One region of the Gordonia aquimaris genome, then DNA from elsewhere that is predicted to be linked to it. Evidence: riboswitches for the same ligand, from Rfam matches in the RefSeq annotation. Region 1 holds a riboswitch; the other holds the start of a gene.

Region 1 (5,211 bases):
GCTCGACGGCGGTGACGTCGCCCGTCTACTCGAACGCTGGGCGTCGCTCAGCGCCGAACTCGCCGACCAGCGCTGAGATCCGCATCAGGCCGAGACCCGGGTTGGTCGGGGACGCGCCCTGTTCACTCCTCACCGATGGAGAATCCGCCTTCGACATCTGACCGCGAGTAACTGCGGAATGCGATGTGAGTGGCGCTGTGGGTCACCCCGGGCAGTCGATTGATCTTGCCGGTCACCACGTCCGCGATCTGGTCGTGGTCACGCACCTTGATCTTCGCGATCAGGTCCACGTCACCGGCGCACGAATAGACCTCCGACACCCCGGGGATGTCGGCCACTGCCTGCGCGGTCTCCGGGATCTGGTGGACGTCGGCGTGGATCAGGACGATGGCGGTGATCATGGTTGACACAGTAGTGCGGTGCGTCGAGTCACCCGGCGCGACGGGGCGACTCGCGTGCGTCGTGGGCCACACGCGACCAGGCCGACCATCGTTGTGCGCATGCGCCCGGCAGAACGAACGGCTCGCTGGCCCCGACGATGCGCGCGCCGGGTTCGGTGACCCAGCGGTAGAGCAGCGCGGACTCCTCGGCGGGGGCCCCGAACAGGGGGCCGACATCCGGAAGGACGGTTTCGGCGGCGGCCACGAGGGTGTCGACCACCGGCATCGGCGGCACCCCGCGACGCGCGACGCCTGCACCTGCGAGACGGCCGTGTCTGATCACCGCCAGCTCCCATCCGTGCTGCTCGTCACGCCGGGCCACCACCAGTTCGGCGATCCGATTCAGTGCGGACAACCGCTGACATCGCGCGAGCACGTCGATGGTCGCCGACAAGCGGTCCCGGTGGCGGGCGGCGCTCTCGAACATCTGCATCTCGGACAGGTGTGTCAGGCGATCGGTGAGTGTCGCGAGCGCCACGTCGGAATCGCCGGTCATGACATCGCGGACAGCCGAGACCCGAGGCAGATAGTCGGGGAGTGTCAGCGGCCGATCCGAAGCGGCGTGGCAGCCTCCGATGCGAGGCCCACCGGCCGCCTCGGAACGGCACCAGTGGTGGGAGGCGGACCCGCTGCGTGTCGTGCAGCTCCGCAGACCGGTGGCCGCCGCGAGCATGTCGGCAATGGTGGCGGCGGTGGTGCGATTACCGATGGGGCCGATGCTGTCCTCGGTCGGGGTGCGTGAGACCTTCAGACGAGGGAACCGTTCACCGGTCAGCACCACCCACCACCCACGATGCGGTTGCGTCGAGCGGCGGTTGTAGGCGGGTGCGTGGGCAGCCAGCAGGCGCAGTTCGCGTACTCCGGCTTCGAGCCCATGAGCGCATTCGATGTGATCGACCCGTGTGGCCAGCCCCACCATCTCACTCATCCGCGGACGCGGGTCGCTGCCGGTGAAGTAGGACGACACCCGCCGACGCAGGTCCACCGCGGTACCCACATAGAGGACCTCGTCAGATGGCCCGCGAAACAGATACACCCCCGGCCGCGCCGGCAGACTCTGCGCCATCGACCGCTTGGCACGTAGGCGTGGATTGGTCCGGGGCAGATAGGCGGTCAGCTCGCGGTAGGTGCCGACACCCTGGTTGCCGACCCGTTCGAGCAGATGGTGCAGCACCTCGACGGTCGCCCGGGCGTCGTCGAGCGCGCGGTGGGTGGGCCGAACCGAGACGTTGAATAGGTCGGCGAGGACCGACAGCCGCACCGACGGGGCCTCGTCGCGGGTGAGAACGCGACGCGCCAATGTGACCGTGCACAAGCTGGTGTGGAACGGCCATTCGATGCCGAGGGCGCGGGCGTTGTGCCGCAGGAAGCCCATGTCGAACCGTGCGTTGTGGGCCACCAGGATCGCTCCTCGGGCGAACTCCACGAACGAGGAGAGCACCTCGCCGATCATGGGCGCATCCGCAACCATCGCCTCAGTGATCCCGGTGAGCGTGACGATCTTGGGCGGGATCGGACATCCGGGGTCGACGAGGGTGGCGAATTCGCCGATCACCTCGCCGCCGCGGATCTTGACGGCCCCGATCTCGGTGATCTCATCGTTCGCCGCGCTGCCGCCGGTGGTCTCGAGGTCGACGACGACCATCGTGGTGTCGAACAGTGAACGGTCGAAATCGTCGTCGTCGAGACCGGCGTCACCGTCAAGGTCGGAAAAGGTGAGTTGTCCGTCGCCCACCGCCTTGATACCCACGCACCGAACATTAGTTCGATGCAACGACAGATGCTGATGTGGCAGGCGGGAACGGTGGGTTTGGTGTCCTTCGTGCATTTTCTGTCGGTGGTCGTTCCTACGCTTCATCGCAAGCGACGAATCGGGCCGGAGGGCGACTCCGACACGCGTCGACATCCCGACCGTAGCCAAGTGAGATGGAGATCACAGATGTACGTCGATTGCCAGACCTGCCCGGGCCGTCCGGCCGCCTGTGACGGATGCATGATGCAGGTCCTCTTCGATGCCCCCAACTGCGAAAACCCGGTGGGTCAAGGTGGAGGAAAGGTCACGGAATCGGGCCGTTCGCCGGACGCGGTGATCGACGCCGCGATCGATGTCTTCGTCGATGCTGCGATGGTCACCAGAGCGTCTGCAGTATCTGCAAGAACGAGTAAAACCACTGTTCAAGAGGCTGTTTCGGGGCAGCGCCTGCGGATTCTGCGCGCTGGTTGAGATTTCGGTGCGCGACCGGCCTAAGTCGGTCGGTGGACAGACCCGCATTCGATTTCGTAACCTTTCCGAGACCTTTTCAGAGCGTCCCGCTCCAACAGGAGTGGTCTGGATCGGTCACCGCTCAATCGCCCATCTGGGCGAACCGGGGAACCATCAGTTTCGGAGCAATCCGAATTGGGGTGAATCGCGCATGCCCGACGACGCTGTTTGTCGTCGGATGTGCTGCGTAGGGCCATTCTTCCGGCCCGAATCCGACAGCTAACCCGGTCGGCGGTCGAAGGGAGAGCAAGGAGAAGTCGCTTCGTGGCGAAACATCGTTTGGAGCAGCCCAACCGGGGCAGCAAAGTGGCCAAGCGCGCGGTTGTGGCCGGGTCGATCACGGTCGGCTCACTCGCCGCTGCGGCAGGTCCCGCGCTCGCCGCACCGGTTCACGTGCCGAACATCGGCAGTTTCGAACTTCCTGGGGTCGACAGCAAGCAGATCCCCCAGCAATTCCAGGAGCCCAAGGCCGCTGCGCCGCAGGCCGCCCCGGTGGCCAAGAACCCGGCTGCCAGCGTCGAGATCCCGAACATCGGCACCTTCACGGTCCCGGGTCTCAACAACGACCAGATCCCGCAGCAGTTCCAGCCCAAGGGTGGCGGCGGCGGCATCCTCGGCGTGCAGCCCACCGTGGCGCAGAAGGCCGTGAGCAACGCCGAGAGCAAGATCGGCTCGCCGTACTCCTACGGCGCGGCCGGGCCGAACGCGTTCGACTGCTCCGGCCTCGTCTACTGGTCGTACAAGAAGGCCGGTAAGACCATCCCCCGTGACAGCTACGGACAGCTCGGCGGCGGCACCCCGGTCGCCTCGATCGCGCAGGCAAAGCCGGGAGACGTGCTGATCTTCAACGGTGGCGGTCACGCCGGGATCTACGCCGGCAACGGCAAATTCGTGCATTCGTCGACCTACGGCACGCCCGTGAAGAAGGACAACGTCAGCAATTGGTCGCTGACCGGAATCCGTCGTTACTGAGCGAGCGGGTCGCAGCACGGAGTGGACTTTGTCGGGCGGATCACGTGATCACGTGATCCGCCCGACACATCACGCGGGTCCGTGGCCGACCAGTGGCGTCGACCGCCCGGTGATGTGGGGAAATGGTGGTGAAGAGGTGACAGCCGTGGTTTCCGGCCGGTCGGGGACACACAGACGACCCGTGCCGGTACTGCTCGTCGCGGTCCTGGTCGCGCTGGGAATGGTGTCCGGGCAGTTCGGTGCCGCGATGACCGCCGGTTCGGCGGCGGCGGCTCCGGTTCGCACTCCTGACCAACTCCTCGCCGAGTACAAGAAGCTGAGCGACGACGCCGAGAAATCGGCCGAGGCGATGCACAACGCCCAGATCGAATACGACAAGCAGCGGCGCATCGTGGCTCAGGCGAAGAAGGCGTCGACCGAGGCCGATCGCACCCTGGCATCGACGCAGCAACGGCTGGAGAACTACCAGACCCGGGTCGACTCGGTCGTACGTGCCAGCTACAAGGGTGCGCGGGTCAACCGGCTCTACGCTGTCCTCGTCAGCGACTCGCCGCAAGCGCTGCTCGACCAGATGTCCGGTCTGGAGCTCATCTCCCGGCAATCCGCGGCAGATCTCCAGGGCCTCAAAGACGCCCGCGCCACCACCACCGAGGCCAAGCGGGCGGCAGACAAGACGGCGGCCGATGCGACCGCGGCGGTGGCCGCCGCGGAGAAAACGCGTGGGGAACTGCAGGCCAAGCAGGCGAATCTGCAACTGCAGGCGGTGCAGATCCGGGCGGTCTATGAATCGATGACCGGTAAGCAGCTCGCTGCCCTGCGCGGCCCAGATTTCGACTTCGACCCCCGGCTCGTGCCCAAGGGAACCTCGTCGGCTCTCGTCGCGGTGCAGGCCGCGCTGACTCGTATCGGTGATCCGTACGTGTGGGGCGCGACCGGGCCCAGTTCGTTCGACTGTTCGGGTCTGATGGTGTGGGCCTACCAGCAGGCCGGCAAGACATTGCCGCGGTCCAGTGAAGCGCAGAGCGGGTCCGGTCAACCGGTCGATCGACAGAACCTGAAGCCCGGTGACCTGATCATCTACTACTCCGACGCCCACCACGTCGGCATGTACGTGGGCGACGGTTACGTGATCCATGCCTCGACGTTCGGCGTGCCGGTGAAGGTCGTGCCGATCGACGATGCCGGACCGTACAACACCGCCCGTCGGTACTGAGTGGCGATCGGCGACGGACGCGTGCCGGTGACCGGCAACCAGACGGATCGGTGGCGCCGAGCCCCGGGCGCACTCCTCGCTGTGCTCACCGTTGCGGTCCTCGCCGGTTGTGCGGCCCCGGCCGAGCAGGGCACGCCATCGAGCAGCGCGTCCACCACCGCGACGACGTCGCTGAACGTCTTTGAACAACAACGTGCGGACGGCGTACAGCGAACGCTCGACGATCTCAGTGGCGCGCTGAGTGCAGGCGATGCAGATCGGGTGGGCGGGCTCATCGATCCGGCCGCCACACCCGAGTTCCGTGCCCGACTGCGCGCCGCTGC
Region 2 (5,211 bases), on a different contig from region 1:
CATCATGGCGGCAAAGCGGACCGACGAACTCATCCCGCTGTGTCACCAGTTGGCGTTGTCGTCGGTGGAGGTCGATTTCTCGATCGGCGACGACCACATCGACGTCACCGCAACCGTGTCCACCAGCGGTCAGACCGGTGTGGAGATGGAGGCGTTGACCGCCATCGCGGTGACCGGGTTGACCCTGCACGACATGGTCAAGGCCGTCGACCGCCGGGCCAGCATGACCGATATCCGTCTGTTGGCGAAGACCGGTGGTAAATCCGGACCGTGGCACCGTGACTGACCCCGCCACCAGCGGCCATCCGCGGGTCGCCCGGATCGTGGTCGCGTCCACCCGTGCAAGTCGCGGTGAGTATCCCGATCGAACCGGCCCGATCATCAGTGAGTGGCTCACCGCGCGACATTTTGTGGTCGAGGAACACCGAGTGGTCTCCGACGGGCCTCCGGTCGGTTCGGCCTTGCGCGCCGGCGTCGACGCTCATGCCGATGTGATCATCACGACCGGTGGTACCGGACTGTCGCCCACCGACCGCACCCCCGAGGAGACCCGGGCCGTACTGGATCTGGAGGTTCCCGGCCTCGCCGGTGCCATCCGGTCGGCGGGGTTGCCGAAGGTGCCGACCGCGGTGCTCTCGCGTGGTCTCGCGGGTGTCGCCGGGTCCACCCTGATCATCAACCTGCCGGGGTCGCCCGGCGGAGTTCGGGATGGTTTGTCGGTGCTCGACGGGGTACTCGACCATGCACTCGACCAGATCCGAGGAGGCGATCACAAGTGAGCGACTTCGCGCCGGTACAGGTCGTGCGGGCTGCACTCGCTGCGGAGCCCATCGCACTCGGTGAGCACGAGGACCTCGTCACCCGGGCAGCCGGCGGACGTGCCGGCGCCGTCGTGGGATTCGTCGGTGCGGTGCGCAATCACGACGGCGGCCGCGAGGTGACCCGACTCGACTACTCGGCACATCCGACCGCTCCCGATGTGCTGCGGCAGGTGGTTGAGGGAGTCGTGACGCAGACGGCGGGGGTTCGGGCGGTCGCGGTGTCACATCGGGTCGGTGACCTGGCGATCGGCGACGTCGCATTCGTGGTGACCGTCGCCGCCGACCACCGTCGGGCCGCGTTCGAGACCTGCTCAGAACTGGTCGATCAGGTGAAGGCACAGCTGCCGGTGTGGAAGCATCAGCACTTCGGCGACGGCTCCGACGAGTGGGTGGGGTCGGCGTGACCGCCGACCGCGACCAGACCACACCGCCGCGCGACGCCGAACGCAACGAGACCCGGACCGAGCGGCTGGACCGCAACTGGGCGAGCCTGCTGCAGGAATTGCGGGTTGTGCAGACCGGCGGTCAGATCCTGACCGGCCTGATGCTCACCGTCCCGTTCCAGGAGGGCTTCGAGGAACTCACCTCGCGCCAGCAGTACATCTTCGTGATCAGCCTGGTGTGCGCGGTGTTGTCGACCATCACGCTGATCTCACCGGTCGCATTGCATCGACTGTTGTTCCGCCGGCATGCGATCGATCGACTGGTGCACCGAGCGCATCGACTGACCCTGATCGGGATCACTTTCCTCGGCATGGCACTGACCGGGGTGCTCGCGGTGATCTTCGCCATCGTGTTCGGCGGATGGGCCGCTTTGGCGGCAGCGGTGATCGCTGTCGTCGTCTTCGTGTGTATGTGGGTGGTGCTGCCGTTCAACGAGCGCCGACGCCTGGGCGACGACTGACCCGAGTTCGACCGTTCCATCTCGCCGACATCGGCGCATGCCCCGTCCCGTCGAGTGGGCGCCGTTTCGCGTCCATCGGGCACCGTCTCCGTGGTGGGTGGGGCACACCAGCCCGAGAAATGGACAAGGGCCCCGCACGGGCGCGTGGCCGTCGTGCGGGGCCCTTCGATTAGGGACCCGTGTGGGCTGTGCTCAGCTGTCGATCAGGGATTCGGCAGCTGATCCTTGTGCTGGTTGAACAGGTCGATCTGATCCGGGGTGAGCTCGTAACCGCTCTGCTTGGCGGCCTTCCACAGGTCGCGTACCTCGGGGGTGACCTGGTTGTTGTCGATTGCCTGGCCGAGCGCCTGGTCGATCTGCTTGTTCACATCCGCCGTGCTCCCGGCGTCGGGGGCGGTGGCCCAATCGAACGGAGCGGGCAGCTCGGGCAGCTTGGGCAGGACCGGAGCAGGCTTCGGTGCGGCCGGTGCGGAGCGCTGGGTGGCGCCCGACAGCCCGGTGCCGCAGGTCGGCCATGCGCCCTTGCCCTGGCCGGCGAGCACACGCTCGGCCACGACGATCTGCTGCTCCTTGGTGGCCTGATCGGCGGTCGGCGCGAACTCGCCGCCGCCGTAGCCGCTCCAGGTGCTCGGGCTGAACTGCAGGCCGCCGTGGTAGCCGTTGCCGGTGTTGATCGACCAGTTGCCGCCCGATTCACACTGCGCGACCTGGTTCCACTCGGCGTCGGTGGCCGCGTTGGCGGTTCCGGTTCCCAGCAGAGCGGCGCCGCCGCCGAGGACGGCCCCGGTCAGCGCGACCTTCGCGAAGGTCTTGGTGGTGGTGGCTGTCGTCGGTTTGCGATGACGTCCGGACATTGCTGCGTTTCCTCTCTCCACGCGCCTACGAAGTCAGCTGTCGGGTTCGGGCGAGAGGTGCCCGGCCCCGCCGTTGACGCTTGTCATTGGCGGGACTTGACCCCAAGGACGTCGTATCGGCATCCGTTCCCTTGCGGGAGGTGGGTCCCCCGTCCTCGCTCCTAGATGTCGTTCTCGTGCGTCTCATCGGTGGAGCGAGGTTCGGCGCGGCCGATGCGACGTTATGCATTTGGTTACTTTCTCGTGACCCCCCGAGGGCGTCGTTGAGTCACACTACGACTTCTCGCATTGCTAATCACGTTGTTGGCAAGGCTGTTTTCCGCGTCCGAGTGGAGCTTTCGACTCAGATTTCGCGTCCTGCCTGCTCACGGCCTGATGGTCGAGTCGTGTCCTAGTCGTAATCATTCCGTTATGTGACTAAGCTCACACACGAGATGTGGTGTCAGCCACCGGCAAACGGCGGGAGCACGTCGAGAGTGTCGCACCGACCTAGCCGGGCCCCGCGGTCACACAGCGCCACCGAATCCCGCAGATACGAGCACCGTTCGAGCACCCGCCCGAGGTCGGGGTTGTCCTTGCCGAGCACGGCCTCCAGATCACCCAGAGTCGCCTCGTCGTCCACGTCGAGGACAGCCGACTCCACTCCGGCGGCGGCGCGCGCCGCAGCGAAATAGCGGATGGTCACGTGCACGGTCAGCCCCCGATGGCCGACATCGGCCGGCTCGGTTGCAGGAATCCCGGATCGTTCACGCCGTGTCCGGCCGACTTGGCCCAGGTGTTGCCACGCCAGCGACGGGCGAGCGCGTCGTCGAGGTCGTGGCCGGTCAGCCCTCCGCGCAGGATCTCGCGGAGGTCGGTCTCACCCTGCGCGAACAGACAATTGCGTAGCGCGCCGTCGGCGGTCAACCGGGTGCGGTCACAGTCACCGCAGAACGGCCGCGTGACCGACGCGATCACCCCGATGCGCGCCGGGGAACCGTCGACGTCGAAGCCGTCGACGAGCCAGGTGGCCGCGGGGGCGCTACCCCGCGGTCGGGGATCGGGGCGCAGCGAGAAGTGGGCTCTGAGCTTCGCGAGGATCTCATCGGCGGTCACCATCGACGCGCGGTCCCACCGATGATCAGCGTCGAGTGGCATTTGCTCGATGATGCGTAGCTGATATCCGTGGTCGAGGCAGAAGTGAGCCAGCTGGGGCAGCCTCGTGAGGTCGTCGTGATCGGCAAGCACCGCGTTGACCTTCACCGAGCTGAGCCCGGACGACCGGGCAGCGGCGAGGCCGGCGAGTACATCGTGCAGCCGGTCGCGTCGTGTGATCTCGGCGAACCGCGTCGCATCCACCGTGTCCAGCGAGATATTCACCCGATCCAGCCCCGCCGCCACCAGGCCATCGATCCGGCGGGCCAGACCGAGCCCGTTGGTGGTCATCGCGATCTCGGGACGCTCTGGGCGCGCCGACATCGCTGAGATCAGATCCTCGAGGTCGCGGCGCAGCAACGGTTCGCCACCGGTGAACCGGATCGATCGGATGCCGAGATCCCGGACCCCGACCGTCATCACCCGGATCAGTTCGTCGGTGCGCAGCACCTCGTCGGTGGGCAGCCAGTCGAGACCCTCGGCGGGCATGCAGTAGGTACAGCGCAGGTTGCAGCGGTCGGTCACCGACACGCGTAGGTCGGTAGCCACCCGGCCGAAGCGGTCGCGCAGCGGGCCAGTGGTGGGCGCATCGGTGGGCTCCACCCGATCCGACGGGGTGGTGGGGAGCCCGAGTCCGACGATGGTCATCGGCCGTCCCGAAGTGCTTCCAGGGAGCGGAAGGTGCTGGCGTGGAAGACCAGGGGCTCCACGCCGGGGTCGAAGCGCAGCGCCTCGATACGCAGCAACACCAGGGTGTGGTCGCCGGCGGGGATCTCGTTGAACAACGAGCAGGACAGGCTGGCCGCCGCGTCCGGGATGAAGACCGCGCCGTCGTCCGTGCGGATCGGGGCGATGCCGTCGAACCGGGATTCCGCCGGCCCGGCGAGCTGCCGGCAGAGGTCGGACTGGTCCCGGGCGAACACGCTGACCCCGATGGCCGGCGCGGTGCGCAATCGCGGCCACGTGGTGGACGTGTTCTGCACACACAGCGACACCAGCGGCGGTTCGAGGGAGACGGTGGTGAACGCGCTCGCGGCCATCCCGGCCGGAGCGGCGGTACCGTTCTCGTCGGGGAGCCGGCAGGCCACCGCGACCACTCCGGACGGGAAGCAGCCGTAGGCCTGGCGGAGCGTGTCCGAATCGGCGGCCGGACGAAGATCGTCGGCGACGGGCATCACGGAGTCGACCCTCACCGCGCCCTCCGTCCCGATCGCAGCGCGAACGCGATGCCCAGGATGAATCCGACAGGGGCACACATCGTCAGCAGATACACGAAGGTCGGCGCCGTGTCGCCGTCGGTGACCAGCGGCGTCACGAACAACGCGACGATCGCGGCGAGCCCGATCGCGAAGACGACCCCGGCCGCCTGCAGGAGGCGGGGAGTGGAGTGACTCTGCATGTCCTCCACGGTAGAACACCGCGCCGTCTGGTGGCGGCGTGCGTCGAGAAGCCGGCTCGGCTCGGCCGGTCGTGGGTATTCCATGTGACCGTGGGGCCG

Evidence for each region. Region 1 has a riboswitch for cyclic di-AMP ahead of OSB52_RS07035 (C40 family peptidase). Riboswitches for the same ligand answer to the same signal wherever they lie in the genome.
Region 2: linked by a shared signal. The riboswitch ahead of OSB52_RS15815 (transglycosylase family protein) and the one ahead of OSB52_RS07035 (C40 family peptidase) in region 1 are both predicted to bind cyclic di-AMP.

The regions. Positions count from the first base shown of each region.
Region 1 is NZ_JAPKFM010000005.1:58,157-63,367, forward strand. It holds gene trpD (anthranilate phosphoribosyltransferase) at 1-76, shown strand, start outside; gene OSB52_RS07020 (Lrp/AsnC family transcriptional regulator) at 123-401, opposite strand; gene OSB52_RS07025 (DEDD exonuclease domain-containing protein) at 430-2,268, opposite strand; gene OSB52_RS07030 (hypothetical protein) at 2,209-2,664, shown strand; cyclic di-AMP (ydaO/yuaA leader) riboswitch at 2,773-2,953, shown strand; gene OSB52_RS07035 (C40 family peptidase) at 2,968-3,675, shown strand; gene OSB52_RS07040 (C40 family peptidase) at 3,896-4,888, shown strand; gene OSB52_RS07045 (gluzincin family metallopeptidase) at 4,916-5,211, shown strand, end outside.
Region 2 is NZ_JAPKFM010000017.1:33,564-38,774, reverse strand. It holds gene moaC (cyclic pyranopterin monophosphate synthase MoaC) at 1-286, shown strand, start outside; gene OSB52_RS15830 (MogA/MoaB family molybdenum cofactor biosynthesis protein) at 279-779, shown strand; gene OSB52_RS15825 (molybdenum cofactor biosynthesis protein MoaE) at 776-1,225, shown strand; gene OSB52_RS15820 (DUF6328 family protein) at 1,222-1,725, shown strand; gene OSB52_RS15815 (transglycosylase family protein) at 1,929-2,579, opposite strand; cyclic di-AMP (ydaO/yuaA leader) riboswitch at 2,586-2,760, opposite strand; gene OSB52_RS15810 (MoaD/ThiS family protein) at 3,022-3,270, opposite strand; gene moaA (GTP 3',8-cyclase MoaA) at 3,273-4,361, opposite strand; gene OSB52_RS15800 (flavin reductase family protein) at 4,358-4,888, opposite strand; gene OSB52_RS15795 (hypothetical protein) at 4,903-5,112, opposite strand.